Regions from separate parts of the Serratia sp. BNK-23 genome, predicted to be linked through region 1. Evidence: predicted binding sites of a transcription regulator. Region 1 holds the regulator's gene; each other region holds the start of a gene.

Region 1 (7,930 bases):
ATGCATTATGGCGTGACGCCGGACATTCTTACCACCGCCAAGGCGTTGGGCGGCGGTTTCCCGGTCAGCGCCATGCTGACCACCGAAGAGATTGCGTCGGTGATGCAGGTGGGCACTCACGGCACCACCTACGGCGGCAACCCGTTGGCCTGCGCGGTGGCGGAGGCGGCGTTGGATGTGATCAATACGCCGGAAGTGCTGAGCGGCATCGAACAGCGCCACGCGCTGTATGTGCAGGCTTTGCAGGATATCGGCGATAAATACGGTATTTTCACCGCCATTCGCGGCATGGGGTTACTGATCGGCGCCGAACTGACGCCGCATTATCACGGCAGAGCGCGCGATTTCCTCACCGCTGCCGCCGCGCGTGGGCTGATGATCCTCAACGCCGGGCCGAACGTGATCCGCTTTGCGCCGTCGCTGGTGGTGGAGCTGCAGGACATCGAAGCCGGCATGGCGCTGTTCGAGCTGGCGGTGCAGGATGTGATCAACGTCTGAAGCTCGTGCGGCGAATAACGGGGCGCGGCATGCCGCGCCCTTATTGATCGCGCAGTTTGCGCTTGAGCCAGATGCCGTGGTGCGGGCGCTGGCGCCAGGCCAGCGACGAAATGGTATGCATCACGTTCAGGTGCGACAAAATGCGCCGCAAATGACGTTCCATCTCGGTGACGGGCATGTCCGGATGCAGATCCGGCGGCTGCATGATGCCGCTGTTGTCACTGCTCGGGCCGTCGTATTCCAACCGCTGCTGGCAGCTTTGCAGCGCAATTTCACAGGTTTGCAGATAGGCTTCCGCCAGTTTCGGCGTCAGCATGTAGTGCTCGCGCGCCAGAATGGTCATGGCGTTCAGGTGTTCGACGATGAACTGGCTGTGAGTGACCCACAGCCGCATGTCCGCCAGATAATTCGACGCGAACCCCGGCTCCTGCATCGCCTGATTGAGCGAGGTGAACAGCGCATTGTGCGCTTGGTTGACCTGCATGCGGGTATAGGCCAACGCGGTGGCATCCGGTTCCGGCTGCTTCAGCATCAGCCGCAGCGCGGCTTGATCGTTCTCCAGCGCCTGATGGGCATTCTTGCGCAGCAGCCCGCTTTGCCACTGCGGCCACAGCCAAATGGTGCCGCCGAACGCCAGCACGCAGCCTATCAGCGTATCGATCAGACGCGGCACCAGAAAATGCGAGCCGTTCAGCGCCAGCAGCTGCAGGGTGTAAACCGCCGTGACCGTAAAGCCAATCACCGACAGCCCGTAGTTCTTGCGCGAAACCAGGTAGGCCAGCAGCGTGATCACCAGCATGATGCTCAGCGTTTCTCCTTCCGGCAGCTGCAGCTGCAACAGCCCGGCCGCCAGCAATAGCCCGGCAATCGTGCCCAGCGCACGGTGCTGAATACGCACCCGGGTGGCGTTATACCCGTTTTGGCTCACCAGCATGATGGTGAGCAGGATCCAGTAAGGCTTCGGCAGGTTGAAAACCGCACCCAGGCTGCTGCCGACCGCCAGCGTCACCCCCAGCCGCGCGGCGTTGCGCAGGGCGGTGGATTTGAACGACAGGTAGCTGGCCAGCGCCGGCCAAAACGGCAGGCGGTGCTGGCCGGGCATCAGGTCGCGGCGGTACAGCGGATGCTGGGTGCGCAGCAGGCGAGCGATGCGGCTGAAGTGGTAATAACAAAACTGGCCGACCGGGTTATCGGGATGCTGCGCCGCCATTTTTTCCAGCGCCGCCAGTTCGTGGCTCATGGAGAAGCGCTTCGAATGTTGATGGTAGAGAATATCGTGCGCCACCACGCGCAGCCGGCCGGCGATCACCTGAGCGTTGCGGCGAATGATCGCTTCGGCCTGGCTCTGCTCCACCAGTTTTTGCACCTCCTCCGGCAGATGCAGGCTGACGGTGATGTGCTCCTGCAGATCCATCGCCACCTGAAAGGCGCGCTGCAGGCGCTTTTGTTCGAGGTTGTTGGCGTGCGGCAGGAAATTGAGCTGTTGGTATAAAAGGCTGATCAGATCCATCACCTTTTGTTGGCGTACCAGCAGCGGCGGCAGCGCGGTTTGCGGATCGGTGTGCTGGGTCAGCAACGAGTATTTGGCTTCGAAATAGTCAGCCAGCTCCAGATAGAGCTGGCTGAGAGTCTCGCGCATTGGCTGTTCTTTCCACAGCTTGAACCAGAACCAGGTGAATAAGCCGTACCAGACGGTGCCGATCGCGTACAGCAGTGGCGCCTGCCAGAGGGGTACCGTGCCGGCCGTGCTGAGGGCGAAAATGGCGGCCACCAGCGCCGCTGGCAACAGCCGGGCGTGCAGCGGGCTGATTTCGCCGGTGACGCCAAGCAGCAGCGCCAGGCCCAGCATCAGCGCCGGCAGCGGCACGTGCCACAGCAGTGCCTGTTGCAGCAGCACACTGCTGAAGGCGAACAGCGAGCCGCCGACGATCAGCCGTTTAAAGAAGCGCTTATGCGGCGTGTCCAGACCGGCGATATTGCAGCAGGCGGGCACCAGAGAGAACATCAGGCCGAGCTGCAGCTGGCCAATTAATAAGCCGAACAGCACCGGCAGGCACAACACCAGCGTTTGTCGCAGTGCGTAGTTGATTTCCGGGTGGTAGATCAGGCGGCGCCACATGGCAGAGAGCAGATAAAAAAACGGCGCAGACTGCGCCGTTTCTTCGGGGATTAACGGGTGCCGTAGACGACAATGGTTTTGCCGTGGGCGGAAATCAGGTTTTGATCTTCCAGCATTTTCAGAATACGGCCAACGGTTTCACGCGAGCAGCCGACGATCTGGCCGATCTCCTGACGGGTGATCTTGATCTGCATGCCGTCCGGGTGAGTCATGGCGTCAGGTTGCTTCGCCAGATTCAGCAGGGTTTGCGCGATGCGGCCGGTCACGTCCAGGAAGGCGAGGTTGCCCACTTTTTCGGAGGTGACCTGCAGGCGGCTCGCCATTTGGGCGGACAGACGCATCAGAATGTCCGGATTCACCTGGATCAGCTGGCGGAATTTCTTGTAGGAAATTTCGGCCACTTCACAGGCGGTTTTCGCGCGAACCCAGGCGCTGCGCTCCTGGCCTTCTTCGAACAATCCGAGCTCGCCGATGAAATCCCCCTGGTTGAGGTAGGACAGGATCATCTCTTTACCTTCTTCATCCTTGATCAGCACCGCGACGGAGCCTTTCACGATGTAGTAAAGCGTTTCGGCCTTTTCACCTTGGTGAATCAGCGTACTCTTCGATGGATATTTGTGGATATGGCAATGAGACAGGAACCATTCGAGAGTAGGGTCTGTTTGCGGTTTGCCGAGAACCATTCGCTGTTATCCTCTGTTGTTATCGCTGCCTTGTGTCACAGGGGTCAGAGTTCCCTGTAAAACCCGCCTGTAGCCGCAGTCATGAGCGAGGGCTACCGGCAAGTTTTGAGGCGTGTCATAAAAATACGCTGTCGCTCTAGCATATTAACTTGCCGTAAGCGCTGCAAGCTACATTCTGTTAACATACCGGTAAAGGAGCCTTTCTCTGGGCGTTTCCCTGAAATGCAGTGTCCCGGAAAGATTTATTGCGGCTCTGTTTGTAGCACAGAGTAAGGCGGGTGTCTCGTGTTGTCTCGCTTCAGCATGATTAGCATCAGGTTACGTTGCCTGTTTCTATGCGAAAGCGTACTCTGATTTTAAGAAATCAACCGGAGTGACCAGAATGCAGGCAAGAGTTAAGTGGGTGGAAGGGTTAACGTTTTTGGGTGAATCGGCCTCCGGCCACCAGGTGCTGATGGACGGCAACGCCGGTGATAAAGCGCCCAGCCCGATGGAGATGGTGCTGATGTCGGTGGGCGGCTGCAGCGCGATCGACGTGGTATCCATCTTGCAAAAGGGGCGCAACGACGTGCGCGACTGCGAGGTGAAGCTGACCTCCGAGCGCCGCGAAGAAGCCCCGCGGTTGTTCACCCATATCAACCTGCACTTCATCGTGACCGGCCAGGATCTGACCGACAAGATCGTCGAACGTGCGGTGAACCTGTCGGCGGAGAAATACTGCTCGGTGGCGCTGATGCTCAACAAGGCCGCCACGGTAACCCACAGCTTCGAGATCCGCCAACCGGCGTAATCGAGGCGGAGCGCGGCCGGCGCCGCGCTCAACGCATTTATTCGATCTTCTTGCCTTCCAGCAACCGTTGCACCAGCGGCGCCATAATCAGCTCCATCGCCAGCCCCATTTTGCCGCCCGGCACCACTAACGTATTGATGTGCGAGATAAACGATCCCTGCAGCATCGCCAGCAAGTAGGGGAAGTCGATCTGGTCCAGGCCGCGGAAGTGGATCACCACGAAGCTTTCATCCAGTGAGGGAATGGCCTTGGCGGCGAACGGGTTGGAGGTGTCCACCGTCGGCACGCGCTGGAAGTTGATGTGGGTGCGCGAGAACTGCGGCGTAATGTAGTTGATGTAGTCTTCCATCGAGCGCACCACCGAATCCATCACCGCTTCGCGGGAGTGGCCGCGTTCGCCGGTATCGCGGATCAGCTTCTGGATCCACTCCAGGTTGACGATCGGCACCACGCCGACCAGCAGATCGACGTGTTTGGCCACGTCATGGTGCTCAGTAACCACGCCGCCGTGCAGCCCCTCGTAGAACAGCACGTCGGTCGGCGCCAGCAGCGGCTCCCACGGGGTGAAGGTGCCCGGTACCTGATTGTAGGGCACCGCTTCGTCGTAGGTGTGCAGGTACTTGCGCGAACGGCCGGTGCCGTTTTTGCCGTAGTCGATAAAGCTCTGCTGCAGCAGGCCGAAGTCGTTGGCCTCGGGGCCGAAATAGCTGATGTGTCTGCCCAGATCGCGCGCCTTGCGGATCGCCGCGTCCATTTCCGGCCGGGTATAGCGGTGGAAGCTGTCGCCCTCCAGTTCGGCGGCGCGGATATTGAGCTGCTGGAAGATTTTACGGAACGCCACGCTGGTGGTGGTGGTGCCGGCGCCGCTGGAACCGGTCACCGCGATAACGGGATGTTTGGCAGACATGATGGTTGTCACTCCGTGTTGAATGCGCCGGCGTCAGGGGATTATTGTGGCTCTTGTTGACGCTCTCTATGTCAGGAAAAAATGGCGCGTGCTGGTTTGCAATGTCCCATTGTTACCTGATTTTTTCCGTCAGTCATAGAACCGGGCGCCACTAAATTTCTTCCTGCCCGGCGCGGAATTGGCCGCGCGGCATGATGTTGACGCTCTCATGCAGTTCCGACCACACCAGCACCACTTCGCCGTTTTTCAGCTGGCGGCGCACGTCCTCCACCTTCTGCTCCAGCGAGCGTTCGTGTTCGCCGTAATCGGTGCCTTCGCGCAGCACAAAGGATTCGATCAGGCTGTTCAGGGTGTCGGTTGCCAGTTCTTGCCAGGGAATAATCACGTCGGAATGTCCAGATAAGGGGAAAGCCAGGCCGGAATGCGATTCTCCAGCCACATGTGTGGTTTTTTCAGCGTGCCGCCGACGAAGCCGACGTGGCCGCCGAACTCAGTCAGCTGATATTCGATATTGCGCGGCAGGCCGGCGACGTCGGGGATCACCTCAGGGGTCATGAAAGGGTCGTCCTTCGCATGGATGATCAGCAGCGGCGTCTGGATAGACGGCAACAGCGGCAGGGCGCTGCAGCGGCGATAATAGTCGGTGGCGTCGCTGAAGCCGTGAATGCGCGAGGTGATGGCGTCGTCGAATTCGCGAATGCGTCGCAACCCGTTCAGCTGTGACAGTTTGAGCGGCAGAGTGTCCGGGTAGTGCAACAGCTTGCGGGTGGCGTTTTGTTTCAGCTGCCCCAGCAGGTAGCGCTGATAAACGCGGGAGAAGCCTTGCTCCATGCGGTAGGCGCAGGGTTCCAGCATCAGCGGCGCCGAGACCACCACCGCCGCCTGCAGCAGGCTGTCGGCGCCTTGCTGCGCCAGATAACAGGCCAGCATGTTGCCGCCGAGCGAAACGCCTACCGCCGCGGTTGGCACCTCACCGTAGCTGTCGCGCAGCCAGCGCAGGAAGAAACGCGCGTCTTCGGTTTCACCGGAGTGGTAGATGCGCTGCTTGCGGTTGGGCACGCCGCTGCAGCCGCGAAAGTGCATCACCACCCCGAGCCAGCCGCGCTCGCGCCAGGCGTTGAGCAGGCCGTGCGCGTAGGGGCTGTAGAAGCTGCCTTCCAGGCCATGAAACAGCACTGCACGCGGTTTGTCGCGCGCCTGCGCCGGATCCTCGCTCCAGGCGAGATCGACGAAATCGCCGTCGGGCAATTCCAGCCGTTGCCAATGCGGTTTCAATAACACGCGGCGGCGCACCAGCCGCGGCAACAGCGTTTGCAGGTGCGGGTTACTGGCCCCTGTCAGAGGGCGAAAGGTGTTAGGCATAGGCTGAGTAAAATGTTGTGGGCGGCTATTGTGAGATCTCTAGCGCACTGTTAGCTTCAATACCAAGAATTATCAATGATACTGCAAAAAAGCGCCTTGGGTGAGGAGCACCCGTGCCATGGAACCGAGTTTATTCCTTTCGATGCTGGGCTTCCTGTGGGTCGCCGCCATCACGCCTGGCCCCAATAATCTGCTGCTGACCACCTCCGGCGCTAACTTCGGCTTTATGCGATCGCTGTGGCTGATGGTCGGCATCATGCTCGGCATGCAAAGCATCTTGCTGCTGGTGGCGTTCGGCGTCGGCAGCCTGATCCTGGTCTACCCGTCGCTGCACCTGATCCTGAAAATCCTCGGCAGCCTGTACCTGCTGTGGCTGGCGTGGAAAGTCGCCACCGCCGCCTATGAAAAGCTGGAAACCGACGTGGCGCCACCGCAGCCGGTGCGGCTGTATCAGGGCTGGCTGCTGCAGTTCCTCAACCCGAAAGCCTGGCTGATGGCGCTGGGGGCGGTGGCGAGCTTCAGTCTGGCGGGCGATAAGTACAACGGTTCCATTGCGGCGATCGCGCTGGGCATTTTGGCGGTAAACATCGTCGCCGGCGTTATCTGGCTGGCGTTCGGCACGGTGATCGGCCGCCTGCTGCGCAGCAAAAAAGCCTGGATTATCTTCAACGTTTCCATGGGGCTGCTGACTGCAGCCTGTGTATTACTGATTTGGCATTAAGGAGCGGAACGATGGCGGAAAACTATTATCACGTGGTCGCCTTTACTGGTGAGGGGCTGCGCGGCAACCCGGCCGGGGTCTGCCTGCTGACGCAGCCACTGCCGACGGAGCGGCTGCAGGCGATCGCCAACGAGATCGGCCTGCCGGAGACCAGCTTTGTCTGGGATGACGGCGACATGACCGCCATCCGCTGGTTTACCCCGGAGCGTGAGGTCGATCTTTGCGGCCACGGCACGCTGGCGGCGGCGCATGTGATGTTCAGCGCGGTTAACCCGGCGCTGAAGGATATTCGCTTCAGATCGGCCGGCGGCGAGCTGTTCGTCAAGCGCGATGAGCGGGACGGGGAGCGGCTGGTGCTTGATTTCCCCGCCAGGCCGCCGCAGAAAGTCGCCGAACCGGCGGGCCTCGCGGCGCTGCTGGGCGTGCAGCCACAGGAAGTGTGGCAGGCGAAAGCGCTGCTGGTGGTGGTGGAAAATGAGGCGCAGGTGCGCGCGCTGCGGCCGGACATCCCGGCGCTGATCGCATTGGCCGGCCGCGCGGTGATCGTCACCGCGCCGGGTGACACCGTGGACTTCGTTTCGCGCTATTTCACGCTCGACGGCGGTGAAGATCCGGTCACCGGCTCCGCGCACTGCACGCTGATGCCTTACTGGGCGGCGCGTCTCGGCCGCCATCGGTTGCACGCCCGGCAGATTTCGGCGCGCGGCGGCGAGCTGTTCTGCGAACTGCAAGGGGACCGCACGCTGCTGGGCGGCTACGCTCACGTGTTCTTGCGCGGGACGATCGCGCTGTGATTCGTTTTAATATTACCTAAGGTAATAAAGAAGACTTTTTTATTCTTTTATCGCCC
Region 2 (7,930 bases), 1.0 Mb from region 1:
AAGCTATCACCGCATCCAGCGCTTTATTGAGAAACCGCCGGGCAAGCTGCGCATCTTCGAGATCTTCCCGCCTAAGCCGCTGGCCAGCAATGCGCTGGGCAGCCGACTGGGGGCGCTCAATCAGGATTATCACCTGGGGCGCCGCTGCGGCCGCTACTTCCTGGCCACCGTCGGCCAGTGGATGGCGCAGCAGGAACCGGACGGTATCAAGGTGCAAAAATCGTTGTCGCGCCGCCTGATCCAGCCGGAGAACGTCAGAATGCCTTCGCCGATCGTGACCGACATCGCCATGTCGCCCGATCTCACGGCGCAGCCGGAGGCTGCGGTGGCGGCGCCGAAAATCATCCTGCCGGGCGATCTGCCGCCGGGTGAAGGGGGCGCGCTGTGAGCTACGCCTTTACCGACACCCACTGCCATTTCGATTTCCCGCCCTTTACCGGACATGAGGCCGAGAGCCTGACGCGGGCGGCAAGCGCCGGCGTGCAGCGCATCATCGTCCCGACGGTCACCGCCGATCGCTTCGCGCGGGTGCTGCGGCTGGCGCAGGATCACGCGCCGCTGTTCGCCGCGCTGGGGCTGCACCCGCTGTATATCGCGCAGCATCATGAGCCGCAGCTGGAACAGCTGGCGGCGCTGTTGGCCGAACGGCCGCGCAAGCTGGTGGCGGTGGGGGAGATCGGGCTCGATCTGTATATGGACAACCCGCAGTTCGAGCGCCAGCAAAGCGTGCTGCTGGCCCAACTGAGGCTGGCGAAACAGCATGACCTGCCGGTGATCCTGCACTCGCGGCGTACCCACGATCAGCTGGCCGCGGCGCTGCGGCGCATGCAGCTGCCGCGTCGCGGCGTGGTGCACGGCTTCGCCGGCAGCCTGTCGCAGGCGCAGGCGTTTATCCGCCTCGGCTATTACATCGGCGTGGGCGGCACCATCACCTATGAGCGGGCGCAGAAAACGCGCGGCGTGATGGCGCAGCTGCCGCTTGAAGCGCTGCTGCTGGAGACGGATGCGCCGGACATGCCGCTGGCCGGCTATCAGGGGCAGCCGAATCGCCCCGAGCGTGCCGCCGAGGTGTTTCACACGCTGTGCGAGCTGCGGCCGGAACCGGCCGACGAGATCGCCGCCCATCTGCAACGCAATACCCAGTCACTGTTTGCCATGCTGGATTGACGAGCTTATAACGTGACTTGCGTCACGTTATAAGATTTTCATTTGCGTCTCGTTGTATACATTTGTGACATAAATCGGTGCGAGGGTGACCTCGCTCAGTATAATCCCCCCGAAACTCTCCAATAGCAGACCTCTCTTCATGAGCAGGGATGTATTTTATTTTTTGCAACAGGGAAACTTTGCATGCAACTCATCATGAGTCTGGTCGGTATGGCGGTGCTGATCGCCATTGCGGTGCTGCTCTCCAGCAACCGTCGGGCCATCAAATTGCGCACCGTGGTGTGGGCGTTCATCATTCAGGTCGGCATCGGCGCGCTGGTGCTGTACGTGCCGCTGGGCCGCAGCATCCTCGGCAGTATGTCTAACGGCGTGGCAAACGTTATCGCCTACGGCAATCAGGGCATTTCGTTCATCTTCGGCGGGCTGGTGTCCGACAAGATGTTCGAGGTGTTCGGCGGCGGCGGCTTCGTATTCGCGCTGCGCGTCCTGCCGGTGATCGTGTTCTTCTCCTCGCTGATTGCGGTGCTGTACTACCTCGGCATCATGCAGTTGGTGATCCGCGTGTTGGGCGGCGGCCTGCACAAGTTGCTGGGCACCTCGCGCACCGAATCGCTGTCGGCGACCGCCAACATTTTCGTCGGCCAGACCGAAGCGCCGCTGGTGGTACGCCCCTATATCGCCACCATGAGCCAGTCAGAACTGTTCGCCGTGATGTGCGGCGGCCTGGCCTCGGTAGCCGGTTCGGTGTTGGCGGGGTACGCGCAGATGGGCGTGCCGCTGGAATATCTGATAGCCGCGTCCTTCATGGCCGCGCCGGGCGGGCTGCTGTTCGCCAAGCTGATGGTGCCGGAAACCGAGCAGACCCACGATAAAGACGATGCGATGAAGCTGATCGCCGAAGAGGATCGTCCGGCCAACGTGATCGACGCGGCGGCTTCCGGCGCGGCTTCCGGCATGCAGCTGGCGCTGAACGTCGGTGCGATGCTGCTGGCGTTTATCGCGCTGATCGCCTTGCTTAACGGTATTCTCGGCGGTATCGGCGGCTGGTTCGATTATCCCCAGCTGTCGCTTGAACTGATCCTCGGCTGGGTGTTCTCGCCGATCGCTTTCCTGATCGGCGTGCCGTGGAGCGAGGCGATGACCGCCGGTTCGTTCATCGGCCAGAAGATCATCGTCAACGAATTCGTCGCCTACATGAACTTCGGCGCCTATCTGCGCCCGGATGACGTAGTGGCGGCGGAAGGCCTGCAGGTGCTGACGACGCACACCAAGGCGATCATCTCCTTTGCGCTGTGCGGCTTCGCCAACCTCTCCTCGGTGGCGATCTTGCTGGGTGGTCTGGGCAGCATGGCGCCCAACCGTCGCCACGACATCGCGCGCTTCGGTCTGAAGGCCGTGGCGGCGGGCACGCTGTCCAACCTGATGAGTGCCACCATCGCCGGCTTCTTCCTGGCGCTGTAAGCCATCACGGAGCCCGCGACGGCGCGACCGATCGCGGGACTCCGCCTATACTCTAAGCAACGCGGGTGCTTGCCGCATCCGCGATCTTCAGCCGCTTCTTTAGCGAATTTGTGAACGATATCGCGTTATTTTGTGATGTTCTTCACATATAATTCCGGTCTGTTACAGTGCTATTTCATATAGTGTGACGATGAACGCGAATCGCCTCCGGCATTCGTGTTCAAATAGCTATTACTGGCCGGCCGCAAGGCGGGTGGCCATGTGCGGTGAGAAGGATCTCAGTTGCCGCCGCGGGAACGCCGTTCCCCAGCGCTATCTTCATGGAACCAAGTCCGCTCGCCAACACCCAGGTACTCAGTTGGAGAGTTTTATGACCGAATTAACCGCAGCAGCGCAACGTGCGCTGAACTTGATGGATTTAACCACGCTGAATGATGATGACACCGACGAGAAAGTGATCGCGCTCTGTCGTCAGGCCAACAGCCCGGCCGGCCACACGGCGGCCATCTGCATTTACCCGCGTTTTATCCCGGTGGCGCGTAAGGCGCTGCGCGAGCAAGGCACACCGGACATCCGCATCGCCACCGTGACCAACTTTCCGCATGGCAATGACGATATCGACATCGCGCTGGCGGAAACCCGCGCGGCGATCGCCTATGGCGCGGATGAAGTGGACGTGGTGTTTCCATACCGTGCGCTGATCGCCGGCAACGAACAGGTCGGCTTCGAGCTGGTGAAACAGTGCAAGCAGGCTTGCCAGGCGGCTAACGTGCTGCTGAAAGTGATCATCGAAACCGGTGAGCTGAAACAGGCCGATTTGATCCGCAAGGCGTCCGAGATCGCCATCAAGGCCGGGGCTGACTTTATCAAGACCTCCACCGGCAAGGTGCCGGTCAACGCCACCCTGGAGAGCGCCGAGCTGATGATGTCGGTGATCCGCGATCTGGGCGTGGCGAAGACGGTGGGCTTCAAGCCGGCCGGCGGCGTGCGCACCGCGGAAGATGCGCTGCATTATCTGCAACTTGCCGATCGTATTCTGGGCGAGGGGTGGGCCGATGCGCGGCATTTCCGCTTTGGCGCTTCCAGCCTGCTGGCCAGCTTGCTGACCACGCTGGGCCACCAGACCCAGACCGCCGGCGGCGGCTACTGATCGATTTCGTTGGCGGGCGCCAGGCGCGCCCGTCTGCACCGACTCTCAGCGACACAGGGGGATGCCTTGTTCCTGGCTCAAGAAATTATTCGTAAGAAACGCGACGGCCAGCCGTTAAGCGAAGCGGAAATCCGCTTTTTCATCAACGGTATTCGCGACAATGTGGTGTCGGAAGGGCAGATCGCCGCGCTGGCGATGACCATTTATTTCCATGACATGAGCATGCCGGAGCGCGTGGCGCTCACCATGGCGATGCGCGATTCCGGCACCGTGCTGGACTGGAAGAGTTTGGCGCTGAACGGCCCGATCGTCGACAAGCATTCGACCGGCGGCGTGGGCGACGTGACCTCGCTGATGCTCGGCCCGATGGTGGCGGCCTGCGGCGGCTATGTGCCGATGATCTCCGGCCGCGGCCTGGGTCATACCGGCGGCACGCTGGACAAACTGGAAGCCATTCCGGGCTTCAATATTTTCCCGGACGATAACGCCTTCCGTAAAATCATTCAGGACGTCGGCGTGGCGATCATCGGCCAGACCAGCTCGCTGGCGCCGGCGGACAAACGTTTTTACGCCACCCGCGACATCACCGCCACCGTGGATTCTATCCCGCTGATCACTGCCTCCATTCTGGCCAAGAAACTGGCGGAAGGGCTGGATGCGCTGGTGATGGACGTGAAGGTCGGTTCCGGCGCCTTTATGCCGACCTATGCCCTGTCGCAAGATTTGGCGCAGGCGATCGTCGGCGTGGCCAACGGCGCGGGCTGCAAGACCACCGCGCTGCTGACCGACATGAACCAGGTGCTGGCCTCCAGCGCCGGCAATGCGGTGGAAGTGCGCGAAGCGGTGCGTTTCCTGACCGGTGAATACCGCAACCCGCGCCTGCTGGAAGTGACGCTGGCGCTGTGCGTGGAGATGCTGCTGTCCGGCGGCCTGGCGAATGACGAGGCCGATGCGCGTGCCAAACTGCAGGCGGTGCTGGACAACGGCAAGGCGGCGGAAGTGTTTGGCCGCATGGTGGCGGCGCAGCAAGGGCCGATAGACTTCGTCGAACGTTATGATAGCTATCTGCCGGCGGCAACGCTGAGCAAGCCGGTGTATGCTGAAAATCCGGGCATCATCAGCGCCATGGATACCCGCGCGCTGGGCATGGCGGTGGTTTCGCTGGGCGGCGGCCGCCGCCGGGCGAGCGACGCCATCGATTACAGCGTCGGTCTGACCGAGGTGGCGCGCCTGGGTGATAAGGTGGATGCCCAGCAGCCGCTGGCGATGATCCACGCCAACGATGAAGAGAGCTGGCAGCAGGCGGCCGATGCGGTGCGTAGCGCAATGACGCTGAGTGACAAGGCGCCGGAAGCGACGCCGGTAGTGTATAAGCGCGTCACGGAATAACCCAAGAATCAGGAACGGCCGCGGCTTTTTCGCGGCCGTCCAAAGCGTGAGAACACGCAGGAGAGCACAGATGAAACGCACATTTATTATGGTATTGGACTCCTTCGGCATCGGCGCCAGCGAAGACGCCGATCGTTTTGGCGACCGGGGTTCCGACACTCTGGGCCACATCGCCGAGGTTTGCGCGCGCGGTGAAGCCAACGTGGGCCGCCAGGGTCCGCTGACGCTGCCTAACCTGAGCCGCCTGGGGCTCGGCAAAGCGGCGGAAGAGTCCACCGGCAACTTCCCGCAGGGGCTGGATCGCAATGCCGACATCATCGGCGCTTACGCATACGCCAGCGAGCTCTCTTCCGGTAAAGACACGCCGTCGGGCCACTGGGAAATCGCCGGCGTGCCGGTACTGTTCGACTGGGGCTATTTCAAGGACGAGCACAACAGCTTCCCGCAGGCGCTGCTGGATAAGCTGGTGGAGCGCGCCAACCTGCCGGGCTACCTGGGCAACTGTCACTCATCCGGCACCGTGATCCTCGATCAGCTGGGTGAAGAGCACATGAAAACCGGCAAGCCGATTTTCTACACCTCCGCCGACTCGGTGTTCCAGATCGCCTGCCATGAAGAAACCTTCGGCCTGGATCGCCTGTACGAGCTGTGCGAAATCGCGCGTGAAGAGCTAACCGAAGGCGGTTACAACATCGGCCGCGTGATCGCGCGTCCGTTCGTCGGCGACAAGCCGGGCCACTTCCAGCGCACCGGCAACCGCCACGATCTGGCGGTAGAGCCGCCGGCGCCGACCGTGCTGAAAAAGCTGGTGGACGAGAAGGGCGGTGAAGTGGTGTCGATCGGTAAAATCGCCGACATCTATGCCAACGTCGGCATCACCAAGAAGGTGAAAGCGACCGGCATCGACGCGCTGTTCGACGCGACCCTGATTGAAATGGAAAAGGCCGGCGACAACACCATCGTGTTCACCAACTTCGTGGACTTCGACTCCTCTTACGGCCACCGCCGCGACGTGGCGGGCTACGCCGCCGCGCTGGAGCTGTTCGACCGCCGCCTGCCGGAGCTGCTGAAGCTGGTGAAAGACGAAGACATCATCATCTTCACCGCCGACCACGGCTGCGACCCGACCTGGCCGGGCACCGACCACACCCGTGAGCACATCCCGGTGCTGGTCTACGGCCCGAAAGTGAAACCGGGCTCGCTGGGCCACCGTGAGACCTTCGCCGACATCGGCCAGACCGTCGCCAATTATTTTGGCCTGTCGCCGATGGATTACGGTAAAACCCTGTTTTAATTCGTGAGTTTAAGGCGGTGGCGCAGTTGGCCGCCGCCTGACATACCACGGCTTATACGTTTAACGCTATTTAATACGATTTAAAGGAAGAGAATTATGGCTACGCCGCACATTAATGCTGAGATGGGTGATTTCGCTGACGTAGTACTGATGCCGGGCGATCCGCTGCGCGCAAAATACATCGCCGAAACCTTCCTGGAAGGCGCGGTGGAAGTGAACAACGTGCGCGGCATGTTGGGCTTCACCGGCACCTACAAAGGCCGCCGCATCTCCGTAATGGGCCACGGCATGGGCATCCCGTCCTGCTCCATCTATGCGCGCGAGCTGATCGCCGAATTCGGCGTGAAGAAGATCATTCGCGTGGGTTCCTGCGGCGCGGTGCGTGACGATATCAAACTGCGCGACGTGGTGATCGGCATGGGCGCGTGCACCGACTCCAAGGTTAACCGTCTGCGCTTCAAGGACAACGACTACGCGGCGATCGCCGACTTCGACATGGTGCGCAACGCGGTCGATGCGGCGGCGGCGCAGGGCATCCCGGCGCGCGTGGGCAACATCTTCTCCGCCGATCTGTTCTACACCCCGGATCCGGACATGTTCCAGGTGATGAAGAAGTACGGCATCCTGGGCGTGGAAATGGAAGCGGCCGGCATCTACGGCGTGGCGGCGGAGCTGTACGAAGAGTTCGGCTGCAAGGCGCTGACCATCTGCACCGTGTCCGACCACATCCTGCGTCACGAAGCGACCACGGCGGCGGAACGCCAGACCACCTTTAACGAAATGATCGTTATCGCGCTGGAATCCGTGCTGCTGGGCGACAAAGCGTAATACCGCGGCGGGCGTCGCCATGGCGCCCGCCCGTCAATCTATTCACTCCGCATGGCCGTTTTTGGCTAACGCTCTACCTTTCAATTGGATGTGGATCCCGTTGTTACGGACAATCTATTCACCGAAAGGACAAGAAAACGGCACGGACGCATTCAACGCCTGGCCTGAGTTACTCCTTCTTCGGCGCTTCCTGCTTTGTCTCCGGCGCATCCTCTTCGTCGTCTTCCACCGTATTGCCTTCTTCCAGTGGCGTGTTGGCGGTCAACAGGTAGGGCGACTGCTGCCAGCGGCTGCGGCGGTGCTGCAGCAGGGTGCGCGCCAGAATGATGCCGATCGCCAGCGCCAGCAGGATCATCAGGCGCAGCAGGTTGGTGGTGTTGTCCACCTGTTTGGATTCGGTCGCCAGCACGTGGGTGTCGAGGGTGATGCGGATAAAGCCGATCGGGCCGTCTTTGCCCTGAATGGATTCGACCAACTGGTGGTTGAAGTAGCTGCCGGCGCGTTTGCCGTCGAGCGACAGGCGATCGCGTATACTTATCTGTTCCCCGGCGTGGGAGACCAGCGTGCCGTCCAACTGATACACGCTGACGTCGAGAATGCGGCTGTGATCGGTGAGCTGCTTGAGGATGGCGTCGATGCGC
Region 3 (7,930 bases), 550 kb from region 1:
GAAGAAGGCGAATTCAGCGGCGTGGACGGCGTGCCGATCCGCTTTGTGCGCTTCAGTTCTGCGCGGCATCAGCGAGTGGTGGTGGTCAGCCCCGGCCGCATCGAAAGCTACGTGAAATACCCTGAGGTGGCCTACGATCTGTTCCACTGCGGCTACGACGTGGTGATCGTCGATCATCGCGGCCAGGGGCGTTCCGGGCGTTTACTGGCGGATACGCACCGCGGTCATGTGGTAAACTTCGCCGACTACGTGGACGATTTCGAACAGCTGTGGCTGCGCGAGGTCGAATCGCACGGTTATCGGCAGCGCTTCGCGCTGGCGCATTCGATGGGCGGCGCGATCCTGGCGCAGTTTCTGCAGCGCCGGCCGCAGGCGTTCGACGCGGCGGCGTTTTGCGCGCCGATGTTCGGCATCCGGCTGCCGATGCCGGGTTGGCTGGCCGATCGCATTCTCGACTGGGCGGAGACCCGCCCGGCGATCCGCGACTATTACGCGGTGGGCACCGGCCAGTGGCGTCCGCTGCCCTATGTGGTCAACGTGTTGACCCATAGCCGCGAGCGTTACCGGCGCAGCCTGCGTTATTATGCCGATTACCCCGAGCTGCAGGTGGGCGGGCCGACCTACCATTGGGTGCGGGAGAGCATCCGCGCCGGCCGGCAGATTATCGCGCAGGCCGGGAAGATCACCACGCCGCTGTTGCTTTTGCAGGCCGGTGAAGAACGGGTAGTCGACAACCGTTCGCACCAGGCTTTTTGTCAGGCTCTGTCAGACGCGGGGCGCCCTTGCGAAGGGGGGCTCCCGTGGGTTATCAACGGCGCACGCCATGAGATCCTGTTCGAGCGGGACGCGCTGCGCGCCGAAGCACTGAACGCAATTCTGCGCTTCTTTGCTCAACACTTAGGCGGCGCGCTGCCGCCGACAACTCCATCAGAGGTTAGAACATAACGCTATGTATCACGTCGTCGCTTCCGATTTAGATGGCACGCTGCTGTCTCCCGACCATACCCTGTCGCCGTACGCTAAAGAAACGCTGAAGTTGCTGACTCAGCGCGGCGTGCATTTCGTGTTCGCCACCGGCCGCCACCATATCGACGTGGCGCAGATCCGCGACAGCCTGGAGATCAGCGCCTTTATGATCACTTCCAACGGCGCACGGGTGCACAACACCGCCGGCGAACTGATTTTCAGCCACAACCTGGACGGGGATATCGCCCGCGATCTGTACGGCATGCTGCACGACGATCCGGATATCACCACCAACGTCTACCGTAACGACGATTGGTTTACCAACCGCGAAAGCCCGGAGCAGGAAGAGTTCTTCCAGGAGTCGGTGTTCAAATATCAGCTGTTTGAGCCGGGCCTGCTGGAAACCGACGGCGTCTGCAAGGTTTACTTCACCTGTGAAGATCACGAGCGGTTGCTGCAGGTGGAAGACGCCATCAACGCGCGCTGGGGCGATCGGGTCAACGTCAGCTTCTCGTTCCCGACCTGCCTGGAAGTGATGGCGGGCGGCGTGTCGAAAGGGCATGCGCTGGAAGAAGTGGCCAAGATCATCGGCTATACGCTGCAAGAGTGCATCGCCTTCGGCGACGGCATGAACGATCTGGAGATGTTGTCGATGGCCGGCAAGGGCTGCATCATGCGCGACGCGCATCAGCGCCTGAAGGACATGCTGCCGGAGCTGGAAGTGATCGGCTCCAACGTCGATAACGCGGTGCCGCACTACCTGCGCAAGATGTTCCTTTGAAATAACCATTAAATAATAAGGGCGCCTCGCGGCGCCCTTGGCATTACTTGTGCTGGCCCTGCTTCTGCAGGAACTGCACGCCCTTGTCCGGGAAGTCGGTGAACACGCCGTCGACGCCGGCCTGGTTGTAAATCACGTCATACAGCTGGTTCACGTCGGTCACGTACTTCGGCAGCGCATCGGCGCGGATGGTGAACGGATGCACCGCCAGCTTGCTGGCGTGCGCTTCTTTCACCATGTCGGTCAGCACGATGTGGCCCGGCTTGGATTGATCCGCCACCACCAGCATGTGGTAGTCCGGCCCGATGCCGTCGGCATACTGAGCGATTTTCTTCATCGCGCCCGGTTTGAACATCCAGTCGTAGTCGTATTCCACCCACTTGCCGTCGGCTTTCTGCTCATAGGTTTCCTGCCAGTCGTTATAGGCGATCAGCTGCACCAGCTTCAGATCCATGCCCAGCTTCGGCTCCAGCTCGTTCTTGATGCGCTTGAGCTCGTTGGCGTCGAAGCACTGCAGGTAGACGTTGTCGTTCTTGCCGGTGTAGCCGTACTGCTTGAGCACCGCCAGCACTTTGCTGGAGATGTCTTTGCCTTCCTGTTTGTGGAACCACGGCGCCTTGATTTCAGGGTAGATGCCGATGTTCTTGCCGGTCGAATGGTTCAGACCCTGCACGAACTCGATCTCTTCCTGGAAGGTGTGCACGCGGAAGTCGGATTTGCCCATCGGGAAGCGGCCAGGGTAGCCCTGCACCTTCTTGCCGTTTTCGATTTCAAAGCCTTCGGTGAACTTCAGCGATTTGATCTCCGCCAGCGTAAAGTCGATGGCGTAATAACGGCCGTCTTTACGCGCGCGGTCCGGGAAGCGTTCGGCGACGTCGGTGACGCGATCGAGGTAATGGTCGTGCAGCACCACCAGCTCGTTGTCCTTGGTCATCACCAGATCTTGTTCGAGATAATCGGCGCCCTGCGCGTAGGCCATCGCCTTCGCCGGCAGGGTGTGTTCCGGCAGGTAGCCGCTGGCGCCGCGGTGGGCGATGACCACTTTGTCCGCCGCCTGCGCGGCGCTGACCATCGAGGTGGCGAGAATGATCCCTGTCAGCAGGGCTTTGACTTGAGTCCGCATTCCGTTTTCTCCGTGTTGTTGGGGGCAGGGTAGTAAAAAGGCCGCAGGGCGGCCTTTAAATCATGCAAAAGTCGTGTGACGCTTAACCGCGCTTGGCGGCGATTTCCGCGTGGTGTTTCTTCTCGTTCAGCATGGTCAGCAGCAGCAGGATGACCGCTGCGATGCTGCCGCCGATCATCACCATGAAGCCGCCGTCCCAACCGAAGAAGTCCACGGTGTAACCGACGATGGCGCTGGCCGCGACCGAGCCGCCCAGGTAGCCGAACAGGCCGGTGAAGCCCGCGGCGGTGCCGGCGGCTTTCTTCGGCGCCAGCTCCAGCGCGTGCAGGCCGATCAGCATCACCGGGCCGTAGATCAGGAAGCCGATGACCAGCATACAGATCATGTCCACGGTCGGGTTGCCGGCCGGGTTCATCCAGAACACCACGGTGGCGATGGTCACCAGCGTCATGAAGAACACGCCGGTGGCGCCGCGGTTGCCTTTGAACACTTTGTCCGACATCCAGCCGCACAGCAGAGTGCCCGGGATACCGGCGTATTCATACAGGAAGTAGGCCCAGGAAGACTTGTCCAGCGCGAAGTGCTTCACTTCTTTCAGGTAGGTCGGCGACCAGTCCAGAATGCCGTAACGCAGCAGGTAGACGAACACGTTGGCGACCGCGATGTACCACAGCAGCTTGTTCGGCAGGATGTACTGCATGAAGATCTGCTTGGCGGTCAGCTCTTCTTCGTCTTTTTCGCTGTAGTCGTCCGGATAGTCGTTTTTGTACTCTTCAATCGGCGGCAGGCCGCAGGATTGCGGGGTGTCGCGCATCAGGGCGAAGGCGATCAGGGCCACCAGGATGGCGCCGAAGGCCGGCATGTACAGCGCCGCGTGCCAGTCGTTGAACCAGGCCATACCCAGCAGGAACAGCAGCGGCGGCAGGCCGCCACCCACGTTGTGGGCGCAGTTCCAGATGGAAACGATGCCGCCGCGTTCTTTCTGCGACCACCAGTGCACCATGGTACGGCCGCACGGCGGCCAACCCATGCCCTGGAACCAGCCGCACAGGAACAGCAGAACGAACATCACCGCGATGCTGGAGGTGGCCCACGGCACGAAGCCCATGAACAACATCACCGCCGCCGCCAGGATCAGGCCGGCAGGCAGGAACACTCGCGGGTTGGAACGGTCGGAGACCGAACCCATGATGAATTTGGAGAAGCCGTAGGCGATGGAGATGCCCGACAGCGCGAAGCCGAGGTCGCCGCGGCTGAAGCCTTGTTCGATCAGGTAAGGCATGGCCAGGGTGAAGTTCTTACGCACCAGATAGTAAGCGGCGTAACCGAAGAAGATCCCCAGGAAAATTTGCCAGCGCAGCTTACGGTAGAGCGGGTCTACCTTATCGCTCGGCACACGGGCGATGTGTGCGGCCGGCTTAAAAATACTCAACATGAGCGCCTCCGATGGCTTTATCTGTTATCACATCAATATGACCTTTTACGTTCATTTGATGATTGAGCGGATATCGAATGTGGTGTTTTTGTGTTCCATAACGAGCGCCATTGTCGACAAATACGCCTGGTGTCGCTGTGACGAATGGCGCAATTGTTACACTTTCATGAAACCACGGCGGATTTTGAGCGATTCGTTAACGTTATGAAATAGAAAAACGTCCAAAAATCGTGATTATGATCACATTGATGGTTTTTTGTGGACATTTTTATTTCGTTTTATGTTCGTTCTTGTTCCTTATCAAACAAAGACCCTAATAACCGTGGCTCAATAGGCTCATAACTACCGATCCTGAGGGAGCGACATGAGCAGCTATTTTGACGGCGGCGAAACGGATGTGATCATCATCGGCGGCGGCGCCACCGGCGCAGGCATTGCCCGCGATTGTGCGCGGCGCGGCTTGCGCTGCATTTTGCTGGAGCGTCACGACATCGCCACCGGCGCCACCGGCCGCAACCACGGCTTGCTGCACAGCGGCGCGCGCTATGCGGTGACCGACGGCGAGTCGGCGCGCGAGTGCATCGAAGAGAACCGCATCCTGAAACGCATCGCGCATCACTGTATCGAGCGCACCGATGGGCTGTTCATCACCCTGCCGCAGGACTCGCTGGAGTATCAGCAACAGTTTATCGCCGCCTGTCGCCAGGCCGACATCGACGCCGAAGCGATCGACCCGCAGCTGGCGCTGCGGCTGGAGCCGGCGGCTAATCCGGCGCTGATTGGCGCGGTGCGGGTGCCGGACGGCACCGTCGATCCTTTCCGGCTGACCGCCGCCAACATGCTGGATGCGCGCGAACACGGCGCGCAGATCCTGACTTACCACCAGGTGGTCGGATTGTTGCGCAGTGGCGACCGAGTGACGGGCGTGCGCGTTTACGACCATCAGAATCAGCGGCGCTATGAGCTGCACGCAGCGGTGGTGGTCAACGCCGCCGGCATCTGGGGCCAGCAGATCGCCGAATACGCCGATTTGCGTATCCGCATGTTCCCGGCCAAGGGAGCGCTGCTGATCCTCGGTCACCGCATCAACAACATGGTGATCAACCGCTGCCGCAAACCGGCGGACGCCGACATCCTGGTGCCGGGCGACACCATCTCGCTGATCGGCACCACCTCGACCCATATCGACTACGACCAAATTGACAACATGCTGGTGACCCCGCAGGAGGTGGACATTCTGATCCGCGAGGGGGCGCTGCTGGCGCCCACCCTGGCGCAGACCCGCATTCTGCGCGCCTATGCCGGGGTGCGGCCGCTGGTGGCCAGCGACGACGATCCCAGCGGGCGCAATGTCAGCCGCGGCATCGTGCTGCTCGATCACGCCGCCCGCGACGGGCTGGAAGGGTTTATCACCATCACCGGCGGCAAGCTGATGACCTACCGCCTGATGGCGGAGTGGGCCACCGACAAGGTATGTGAAAAGCTCGGCGTAAATAGTCCGTGCACCACCGCGCAGGACGCGCTGCCCGGATCCCGTCAGTCGGCGGAGGAAACGGTGCGCAGCGTGGTTTCTCTGCCCGCCAGCATCCGCGGCTCGGCGATTTACCGGCACGGCGATCGCGCCAGCCAGGTGCCGGCGGCCGATCGGCTCGACACCAGCCTGGTGTGCGAGTGCGAGGCGGTGACCGCCGGGGAAGTGCGCTATGCGGTCAATTCGCTGACCGTCAATAACCTGGTGGATCTGCGCCGCCGCACCCGCGTCGGCATGGGCACCTGCCAGGGTGAACTCTGCGCCTGCCGCGCCGCCGGACTGCTGACGCGCTTCAAGGTCAGCACGCCGCAGCAATCCATCGCGCAGCTGTCGCAGTTCCTCAACGAACGCTGGAAAGGCGTGCGGCCGATCGCCTGGGGCGATGCGCTGCGCGAGAGTGAATTTACCAGTTGGGTTTACCAGGGATTATGCGGGCTTGAGGCCCAGGCAGACAAAGAGCAGGAGGCGGATGATGCGATTTGACGTAGTGGTGATTGGCGGCGGCCTGGCGGGCCTGAGCTGCGCCATTGCCGTGGCCGAACAGGGCAAACGCTGTGCGGTGGTCAGTTCCGGCCAGAGCGCGCTCTACTTCTCCTCCGGCTCGCTCGATCTGCTGGCGAGATTGCCGGACGGCACGCCGGTCGAGATGCCACTGGCGGCGCTGCCGCAGCTGGCGCAACAGGCGCCGCAGCATCCGTATTCTCTGATTGGCCCCGGCCGGGTGGCGGCGCTGTCCGCCGCCGCGCAGCGGCTGCTGGAACGCTGCGGGCTGAATCTGCAGGGCGAGGGGGGAACAACCATCTGCGCATCACGCCGCTCGGCACGCGTCGCGCTACCTGGCTCAGCCCGCAGGCGATCCCGACGCTGCCGCTGACCGGCCAACTGCCCTGGCGGCGCATTGCGGTGATCGGCATCGAAGGGTTCCTCGACTTCCAACCGCAGATGGCCGCCGACGCCTTAAGCCGCGAGCTCGGCGTGCAGACGGACGTGGCCTATCTGCACATGCCGGCGCTGGACAGATTGCGCAATAACCCCAGCGAGTTCCGCGCGGTGAACATCGCCCGGGTGCTGGATTTGATGGAAAGCCTGCCGCCGTTGGCTGAAGAGCTGCGGCGGCTGGCGGGCGAGGCCGAGGCGCTCTTCCTGCCGGCCTGTCTGGGCCTGGAGGACGACGCGTCGCTGGCGGTGTTGCAGGATGCGGTCGGCAAGCCGGTCCGACTGCTGCCGACGTTGCCGCCTTCGGTGCCCGGCATGCGCTTGCACCAGGCGTTGCGGCGGCGTTTCCAACAGCTGGGCGGCGTTTTCATGCCGGGCGACAGCGTGCTGCGCGCCGAGTGTGAAGCCGGCCGCGTCACCGGCCTGTATACCCGCAACCACGGCGATATTCCGCTGCGGGCGCAGCAGGTGGTGCTGGCCAGCGGCAGCTTCTTCAGCAACGGGCTGGTGGCGGATTTCGATGAAGTGCGTGAGCCGATCTTCGGGCTGGACGTACACAGCCGGGCGGATCGCGCCGACTGGAGCCGACGCGAGCTGTTCGCGCCGCAGCCTTACCTGCAGTTCGGCGTGCGTACCGACGGCAGGCTGCGGGCGATGAAGCAGGGAGTGCCGTTCGACAATCTGTATGCCATCGGTGCGGTCGCCGGCGGTTACGATCCGCTGCAGCAGGGCTGCGGCGCCGGCGTGTCATTGATCGGTGCGCTGCACGTTGCGCAGCAGATCGCCGCGGAGGAGAACGCATGAGCCTGCATCAGGATCACAGCTTTGAAAGCTGCATCAAATGTACCGTCTGCACCACCTACTGCCCGGTCGCCAAAGTGAACCCGCTCTACCCGGGGCCGAAACAGGCGGGGCCGGACGGCGAGCGGCTGCGGCTGAAAGACCCGACGCTGTACGACGAGGCGCTGAAATATTGCACCAACTGCAAGCGTTGTGAAGTAGCCTGCCCGTCCGACGTCAAAATCGGCGACATCATTCAGCGCGCCCGCGCCGACTTTGCCCAGAGCAAGCCGACGCTGCGTGACGCCATCCTCAGCCACACCGATATCATGGGATCGCTGTCGACGCCGTTCGCGCCGATCGTCAACGCCGCCACCG
Region 4 (7,930 bases), 1.4 Mb from region 1:
TTCAGCGCTTTGACCAACCCGCCCTGAATATAGGCGGCGCAAATGGCGAGCAGCAGCAGCCAGCGCACCACAGGCGCATGCAGCCGCTGTGCGCAGCGGGCGGCGATAGCAGTCAGGTTCATCGCGCCCCCTTAAAACGGCGAATTTTGGATGAAGGCCAGCAGATCGGCGTTGAAGCGATCGGGATCGATCTGCGCCAAACCGTGCGAACCGCCGGCGTAAACATTCAGCTCCGCCTGTTGCATAAGCTTAGCGGCTTTCAGCGCCGAGGCGCCGATCGGCACGATCTGATCGGCGTCGCCGTGCACCAGCAGCGTCGGCTTGTCGATCGCCAGCAGGTCGGCGGTGTAATCCACTTCGGAGAACGCGCGCACACACTCGTACTGCCCTTTTACGCCGCCCTGCATGCCCATCAGCCAGAAGTGGTCGATCAGCCCCGCATTGCTCTCCACCTCGTCGCAGTGGAGGCCATAGAACGGCACCGCCAAATCTTTGAAGAACTGCGAGCGGTTGCCCGCCACGCCGCTGCGAATGCCGTCGAAGGCCGCCATCGGCGTACCCTCAGGGTTGACCGGCGTTTGCAGCATCAGCGGCGGTACGGCGCCGACCAGCACCACCTTCGCCACCCGATCGCTGCCGTGGCGGCCGATGTAGCGCGCCACTTCGCCGCCGCCGGTGGAATGGCCGACCAGGATCAGATCGCGCAGATCCAGCGTTTCGATCAGCAGGGCCAGATCGTCAGCGTATTGGTTGATGTCGTTGCCGTGCCAGGTTTGATCCGAACGGCCGTGGCCGCGGCGATCGTGGGCGATCACGCGGAATCCGCTCTGGCCGAAAAACAGCATCTGGTTGTCCCAGGCGTCGGCAGACAGCGGCCAACCGTGGGAGAACAGGATCGGCTGGCCGCGGCCCCAATCCTTATAAAAAATGCGTGCGCCATCGGGCGCGGTAAGGGTGCTCATGACGTGTTCCCCGCTCGGTATCGAATTGGATTTTGTACGGGTTAACAGTACGGCAGGCGTAAAGGCAGTGATAACGGAATAATTTTCGCATGATCGCGAGTTTTTTTGCTGAAGAAGCCGGCGTCGCCGCCGGCGCAAAACGTCAGATGTTTTCCAGATCGATACCGCGCGTTTTTGGGCCGAACAGCCCGATCACCAGCATCACGATCAGCATGCTGGCGACGATAAACGCGATCACCCCCAGCGAACCGCCGTACTGCAAGATAATGCCGATGATGATGCTGCTGAACACCGTCGACAGCCGGCTGAAGGAGTAGCAGAAACCGACGGCGCGGGCGCGGATATGGGTCGGGAAGATCTCGGATTGATACGAGTGGTAGCTGTAGGTCAGCCAGGCGTTGGACCAGGTGATGAAGAAACCGCACAGGATCAGCCACAGCGGGTTGTTCTGCAGTGCGAACAGCGAGCCGAAGATCACCGTCACCAGGCAGGACAACACGATCTGCCACTTGTTCTCCATCTTGTCGGCGTAGAAGCTGCACAGCAGCGAGCCCAGCGGGTAGGCCAGCGTGATAAAGAAAGCGTACAGCAGGCTGTGGGTGACCGAAGCGCCCTTGCCCGACAGCAGCGCCGGCAGCCAGTTGCCGAAGCCGAAGAAGCCGATGGCCTGAAAGAAATTCATCACTACCAGCATCAGCGTGCGATCGCGATATTGCGGCGCCCAGATGTCGCGAAAGCGGCCGCGCAGCGGCGCTCCCTCGGCATCGTCCACCGGGCGCGACGGGAAGTCCGCGGCCGCCACGCCGCAGCGCCGCTCCATGTCCCGCATCACCTGCCGGGCCTGCGCATAGCGCCGCTGTTGCACCAGCCAGCGCGGCGACTCCGGCAGCCCCTTGCGCACCAGCCAAATCACCAGCGAAGCCAGCGCGCCGGCGATCACCACATAGCGCCAGCCGCTCAGCCCCCAAATCGTCTGCGGCACCAGCCACCAGGACATCAGCGCCACCGCCGGCACCGACAGAAACTGCACGAAGAACGCGAAGGCGAAAGCCCGGGTGCGCAAGTGCGCGGGCACCCACTCCGTCAGGTAGGTATCGATGGTCACCAACTCGATGCCGAGCCCGACGCCCACCAGAAAACGCAGAAAGATCACCCATTCCGCCTGCTGTTGAAACGCCAACAGCAGCGAGAAGGCGCCATACCAGATCAGAGCGAACATAAAGGTGGCGCGCCGGCCGAAGCGATCGGCGTACGGGCTCAGCAGGCTGGCGCCGACGAACAGGCCGAGAAAGGTGGCGGAGGCAAAGGCCGCCTGATCCGACACGCCGAAAACGCCCTGCGCGCCGGTGTGGAAAATGCCGTCGGCGATAAGGCCAGTGCTGATATAGCCGGTCTGGAACAGATCGTAGAGTTCGAAAAAGCCGCCCAGCGACAGCAGAATGATAAAGCGCCACAGGCCGGCCGACGCGGGCAAGGCGTCGATTCTGGCCGCCAAATCCCGCGCATGGATCGGCGACGCCGCTACAGATTCACTCACCATTAACCTCGCATTAACATTTTTGATGACTTTCTATGCTAGCGAAGCGGCGTCGGAGTTAAATTTTTAATTAGCAGACTATGAAAAAAAGTTAAGCATAAAACGCTGCAGCAGCCTGTTTTATAGCAGGAAAATGTAGCGCGGGATGCCACAGCGGCATCCCGAATCGGCAGGTTAACGGCTGTGGTGGTGCTGCAGCCGTTCGCTGCGGTAGACGCTCAACAGGCACCAGCCGAGGGCGATCAGCGCCAGCGGCGCGGCGACGAAGCCGATGTTGCCCATGCCCAGATGCAGGCTCACCTGGTTGCCCAGCAGCGCGCCGCTGCCGATGCCGAAGTTGTACAGGCCGGAGAAAATCGCCATCGCCACGTCGGTAGCGTCCGGCGCCAGGCTCAGCACTTTGGCCTGCATCGACAGGCCGATCGCCATGATCGCCATCCCCCAGAAGATGCACAGCACCGTCAGGTGGCTTTCACTGCCGGCCGCCGGCAACAGCAGCAGCAGGCTCAAGGCCAGCAGCGTGATGGCACCGATGAAGAAGCCGGAAGGAAACCGCTCGCTGTAGCGGCTGAACAGCAGGCTGCCGACGATGCCGGCGGCGCCGAACAGCAGCAGCATCAGCGTGGTGAAGTTCTCCGACAGCCCGGCCACGGTCTGGATAAACGGCTCAATGTAGCTGTAGGCGGTGAAGTGCGCCGTCACCACAATGATGGTCAGCATGTAAAGCGCCACCAGCGCCGGGCGCTTGAACAGCAGCGGCACGCTGGCCAGCGAACCGGAATGCTCGCTTTTCAGCACCGGCAGCAGGCGCCACAGCAGCACCAGCGCCAGGGTGGCGCACACCGCGATGCCGATAAAGGTCATGCGCCAGCCGAGCAGTTGCCCGACCACCCGCCCGAGCGGCAGCCCGAGCACCATCGCCAGCGCGGTGCCGCCCGCCAGCAGGCTCAGCGCCTGGGCTTTCTTGCCTGGCGGCGCCACGCGGATCGCCAGCGAGGCGGTGATAGACCAGAACACCGAGTGCGCCAGCGCCACACCGGCGCGCGAAATGACCAGCGTGGTGAAGTTCCAGGCCACGGCGGTCAGCACGTGGCTGGCGATAAACAGCACGAACACGCCGATCAGCAACTTGCGGCGCTCAATCTTGCTGGTCAGCAGCATGCACGCCAACGAGGCGGCGGCGACGATCCAGGCGTAAATGGTAATGATCAAGCCGACCTGTTCGGTTTGCATCGAGAAGCTGGCGGCGATATCGCTCAGCAGACCGACCGGAATAAACTCGGTGGTGTTGAAGATAAAGGCCGAGACGGCGAGGATAACCACGCGCAACCAGGCGGTTGAGCGCGAAACGGGAGCGTGTTCCATGGTAAACAAAATCCGGACAGGTGCGGGCAAGTCGCGATATTTTAACCAACCGGCCCGCTAAATGCGATATACGTCACACTTTAATTGTGTGGTTTTTTTCACCGCCCATCGACACGCTCACCGACGCACGGTTGCCAAAATGCTGTGCTAATCTATTGAAGCGTACCAATTTTTCCTGCCGTTCTTCCCAGGCCGTCCACGCGCCGCGCCGAAGAAGCGCGCAGTGTCCCTTTGGCGTTTCCTGAGGCGAGGTCATTATGATGTCCGCGATTTATGATTGGTCCGTGCTCGCATTGCGCAATGTTTACGATCGCCGCATTCAGGGCAAGCCGGTGCTCGACAGCGCCGCGCTGTTCCCCGACGCCGAACGTTTCACCGCCCAATGGCGGCAGATCCGCGAAGAGGCGCTGACCGTCGCCCACGATCTGCACAATATTCCCCGTTTTCACGAGATCATGAGCCAGCAGGCGTCGATCTCCGCCAACGACGCGCGCGACTGGCGCATGTTCATCATGAAGGCCTACGGCCAGCCCATCCCCCACAACCTGGCGCGCTGCCCGACGCTGGCGGCGCTGATCGCTTCGTCGCCTGACGTGCTGTCCGCCTCGCTCTCCTTCCTGGCGCCCGGCAAACAGGTGCCGCCCCATCGCGGGCCGTTTCGCGGCATTCTGCGCGGCTATCTGGTGCTGGACATGCCCAAACGCGCCGACGGCGCGCCGGCGGCGGTGCTGAAAGTGGACGGCCGCGAATACCGGCTGCACGAGGGGGAGTTCATGCTGTGGGACGATACCTTCGAACACGAGGTGTGGAACGACAGCCCGCAGGTGCGCACCGTGCTGCTGCTGGACATCCGCCGCCGCGACATGCCCGCCGGGCTGCGGCTGCTCTCCGGCGCCATCATCGCGCTGGTGCGGCTGAACGTGCGCTGGATGCAGCGCCAGTTCTGACTGCGGCGCTCAGGCGATTAACCGCCCTGAGAAGCCAGCCACTGCTCGGCGGTAGTGGTGGCTATGCCCTGGCGCGCATTGAAGGTTTTCGCCTTATCCCAGGCCACGCCGTCGGGCCGGGCGAAAGCCAGCCGGTATTTGGCGCCGACGTCATGCGGATGATTGCGCACCTCCGCCTGCAGCCGCTCTTTGTCCAACAGGATCCTGTTGACCTCCACGCCCCAGTGCGCCTGCATAAGTTCGGCAAGCTCGCGGTAGGTCAGCGTGTCGCCGGCGATATAAACCACCTGGTTGCGAAACGCGGGCCGATGGAAAAAAATCGCGGCCGTCAGCCGGCCAATGTCCTCAGGGGTGGTCAGCGTCACCGCGTAGCGCCAGTCGCCCAGCGCGCGCACCGTTTTGCTTGCCGCATCCACCACGCCAAAGCCGGGGTCAAACAGGTAGCTGGTGAAAATGCCCGTGGAAACAATCACCCACTCCGTCGCCTTCTGCGCACGCAGCAGGTGGCGCACCTCAAGCTGTTCATCCCACACCTGTTGCCCGCTGCCTTTACCCACGACATCGTAGTCCACGCCGAACTGCCACGGGAAGTAGCGCGCCACGCCCGCCAGCAAGACGGCCTGGGTGATCTTTACCTGCGTGCCCGCCCCGCCGACAAAGCCGCTGCAGTTGATCACCGCGTCGAAGGAACGGAATAGCGCGCTCAGCGCCTCCACGCCGTTTTGCTGCAGATCGCCTTCCACCACGGCGATGCCGAGCCGCGCCAGCGCATCCCGCCGCGCCCGGAGCGGGCTGCTGACGGCGCGTGCAGCCTCCGGCCGGAGCAGCACGCTGATTTTTAAAGATGGAGATAACCGAGCCTGCCGGCTCATCGCACGCAATACCGGCAGCCCCAGTTCACCGGCGCCGAGTATGAGCACGGTATTGATAGATGGATTTGTGGATTTCATTCTTGCCTCCTGTCTTGACACTGCGTCATCCTGACAGCTGACAAAAACGGGTTCAATTAGGTACACGCGTGATACCGGAGAGGAATATGACGAGCGATCGGGAAGCGCTGCTGCAATTTTCGCAGGCGTTCTGTGAAGAACTGAGCAACGACGATGAAGGGTTGAAGCGTGAGATCCTCGCGCATGCGGGCAACCGTTGGTCGCTGGGGGTATTGCATATCCTGGGCACTCACGGGCCGCTGCGCCACGGCGAGATAAGCCGCCAACTGGCGGGCGTGACGCAGAGAATGCTGACGCGGACGCTGCGCCATCTCGAGCGGGACGGGCTGATATCGCGCTGCGATTATCAGGAGAAACTGCCCCGCGTGGTTTACACCATCACCGACGCGGGGGAAGAGATGCTGCTCAACATGCTGCCGCTCTGGTCGTGGATTATCGCCTCCGCCGACGCCTTCAGAGCGGCCCGTTCGCACTACGATGGCCAAGAGCGCAACGCCGCTGAAAAATGAACGCGGGCATCCCTGCCCGTGGGGCGGCGCTCAGCCGCCGCCCAGATAGGCCTTTCTCACCTCCGGATCGTTCAACAGTTCTTCCCCGCTGCCGGTGAGGCGGATCTGGCCGTTGACCATCACATAGCCGCGATCGGACAGTTTCAGCGCATGGTTGGCGTTTTGCTCCACCAGAAACAGCGTCATGCCGCTGCGGGTCAGTTCGCGCAGCACGCCGAAGATCTGCCGCACCACGATCGGCGCCAGCCCCAGGCTCGGCTCGTCCAGCAGCAACAGCTTCGGCCGGCTCATCAGCGCGCGGGCGATCGCCAGCATCTGCTGTTCGCCGCCGGACATGGTCATCGCCCGCTGGTTGCGCCGCTCCTTGAGGCGCGGAAACAGTTCGAACATGCGCGGCAAGTCCTCCTCCAGGTAGCGATTGCCGACGGTGATGGTGCCCATCAGCAGGTTCTCCTCCACGCTCATGTCCGGAAAGATGCGCCGCCCCTCCGGCGCCTGCGCGATGCCGCTGCTGGCAACAAAGTGCGTGGAGCGGCGGCTGATGTCCTCGCCGCGAAACAGGATCTGTCCGCCGGCGATGCGCGGCTGACCGAAGATCGACATCAACAGCGTGGACTTGCCCGCGCCGTTGGCGCCGATCAGCGCCACCGTCTCCCCGGCGTTTACCTGCAGCGACACCTGGCGCAGCGCCTGGATCGGCCCGTAAAACACATCGACCTCGCGAAATTCCAACATCGCTTCGCTCATCCCGCCAGCTCCTCTTCGTCCGCGCCCAGGTAGGCGGCGATCACCGCCTCGTTGTGCTGGATCTCCTGCGGCGTGCCGCGGGCGATCACATCGCCGTGATCGAGCACGATCACCCGATCGGAGATCTCCATTACCATGCCCATGTCATGCTCGATCAACAGCACCGTGATGCCGTGATGCTGCCGCAGGAAGCGAATGATGCGGCTCAGCGTGGCCGTTTCCACCGGGTTCAGCCCGGCGGCCGGCTCATCGAGGCAGATCATCTCCGGCGCGGTGCACATGGCGCGCGCGATCTCCAGCCGCCGCTGCTGGCCGTAAGACATCTCTCCCGCCAGCCGGTTGGCGCAGCTCACCAGATCCACCACCTCCAGCCAGTAGAAGGCATGATCGAGCGCGGCGCTCTCCGCCCGGCGGTAGCCCGGCGTATTCAGCACCCCGGCGATCAGGTTACGGTTGCTCTGCATGTGCTGCGCCACCAGCAGGTTCTCCACCACCGACATTTCGCGGAACAGACGGATATTTTGGAAGGTGCGCGCCAGCCCGGCGCGGTTCACCAGGTGGGTGCCGCCGAACATCTTGTAGTAGAGGCGCGAACCGAGCCGCTTTGGACGTATCCAGTCGCCGGCGCGGAACTTCTGCCCCAGCACCTGGATCACGTCGGTCGGCCGCTTGTGGGTATTGAGCAGGATCGCGCCGCCGCTGGCGCGGTAAAAGCCGGTCAGGCAGTTGAATACCGTGGTCTTGCCGGCGCCGTTGGGGCCAATCAGCGCGGTGATGGAGCCGCGTTCCACCTCCAGATTGACGTCGTTCAGCGCTTTGATGCCGCCAAAGTGCATCATCAGGTGTTCCACCCGCAAAATGGCGTCGCTCATGGCGCCACCCCCTTGCGTTCGGCGAAGCTGGATCGGCTGAT

What was found. Region 1 encodes CRP, which controls carbon source genes, mostly activating them, when cyclic AMP is high. Its sites were predicted from a motif close to ATGTGANNNNNNTCACAT; they were not measured.
Region 2: deoC (deoxyribose-phosphate aldolase) is a predicted target of CRP. The motif match lies at 2,759-2,776, and genes of this name have one in related genera.
Region 3: glpT (glycerol-3-phosphate transporter) is a predicted target of CRP. The motif match lies at 4,534-4,551, and genes of this name have one in related genera.
Region 4: ACMGF9_RS07630 (sugar transporter) is a predicted target of CRP. The motif match lies at 3,926-3,943, and genes of this name have one in related genera.

Annotation. Positions count from the first base shown of each region.
Region 1 covers NZ_CP179900.1:196,388-204,317, forward strand. Annotated here, with positions in the region: gene argD (bifunctional acetylornithine/succinyldiaminopimelate transaminase) at 1-498, shown strand, start outside; gene ACMGF9_RS00860 (YccS/YhfK family putative transporter) at 539-2,617, opposite strand; gene crp (cAMP-activated global transcriptional regulator CRP) at 2,668-3,300, opposite strand; gene ACMGF9_RS00870 (OsmC family protein) at 3,683-4,090, shown strand; gene ACMGF9_RS00875 (phosphoribulokinase) at 4,128-4,997, opposite strand; gene ACMGF9_RS00880 (YheU family protein) at 5,149-5,382, opposite strand; gene ACMGF9_RS00885 (hydrolase) at 5,379-6,359, opposite strand; gene ACMGF9_RS00890 (LysE family translocator) at 6,478-7,080, shown strand; gene ACMGF9_RS00895 (PhzF family phenazine biosynthesis protein) at 7,092-7,874, shown strand.
Region 2 covers NZ_CP179900.1:4,315,663-4,323,592, reverse strand. Annotated here, with positions in the region: gene ACMGF9_RS20550 (patatin family protein) at 1-388, shown strand, start outside; gene ACMGF9_RS20545 (TatD family hydrolase) at 385-1,167, shown strand; gene ACMGF9_RS20540 (NupC/NupG family nucleoside CNT transporter) at 1,351-2,628, shown strand; gene deoC (deoxyribose-phosphate aldolase) at 2,999-3,778, shown strand; gene deoA (thymidine phosphorylase) at 3,845-5,167, shown strand; gene deoB (phosphopentomutase) at 5,238-6,461, shown strand; gene deoD (purine-nucleoside phosphorylase) at 6,558-7,289, shown strand; gene ACMGF9_RS20515 (YtjB family periplasmic protein) at 7,459-7,930, opposite strand, start outside.
Region 3 covers NZ_CP179900.1:4,782,121-4,790,050, reverse strand. Annotated here, with positions in the region: gene pldB (lysophospholipase L2) at 1-945, shown strand, start outside; gene yigL (sugar/pyridoxal phosphate phosphatase YigL) at 950-1,747, shown strand; gene glpQ (glycerophosphodiester phosphodiesterase) at 1,791-2,870, opposite strand; gene glpT (glycerol-3-phosphate transporter) at 2,953-4,305, opposite strand; gene glpA (anaerobic glycerol-3-phosphate dehydrogenase subunit A) at 4,670-6,319, shown strand; partial or broken gene glpB (glycerol-3-phosphate dehydrogenase subunit GlpB) at 6,309-7,576, shown strand; gene glpC (anaerobic glycerol-3-phosphate dehydrogenase subunit GlpC) at 7,573-7,930, shown strand, end outside.
Region 4 covers NZ_CP179900.1:1,617,332-1,625,261, reverse strand. Annotated here, with positions in the region: gene ACMGF9_RS07645 (DoxX family protein) at 1-122, opposite strand, end outside; gene ACMGF9_RS07640 (alpha/beta fold hydrolase) at 132-962, opposite strand; gene ACMGF9_RS07635 (MFS transporter) at 1,105-2,502, opposite strand; gene ACMGF9_RS07630 (sugar transporter) at 2,674-3,864, opposite strand; gene ACMGF9_RS07625 (aspartyl/asparaginyl beta-hydroxylase domain-containing protein) at 4,125-4,811, shown strand; gene ACMGF9_RS07620 (aromatic alcohol reductase) at 4,829-5,761, opposite strand; gene ACMGF9_RS07615 (winged helix-turn-helix transcriptional regulator) at 5,848-6,270, shown strand; gene ACMGF9_RS07610 (ABC transporter ATP-binding protein) at 6,301-7,017, opposite strand; gene ACMGF9_RS07605 (ABC transporter ATP-binding protein) at 7,014-7,889, opposite strand; gene livM (high-affinity branched-chain amino acid ABC transporter permease LivM) at 7,886-7,930, opposite strand, start outside.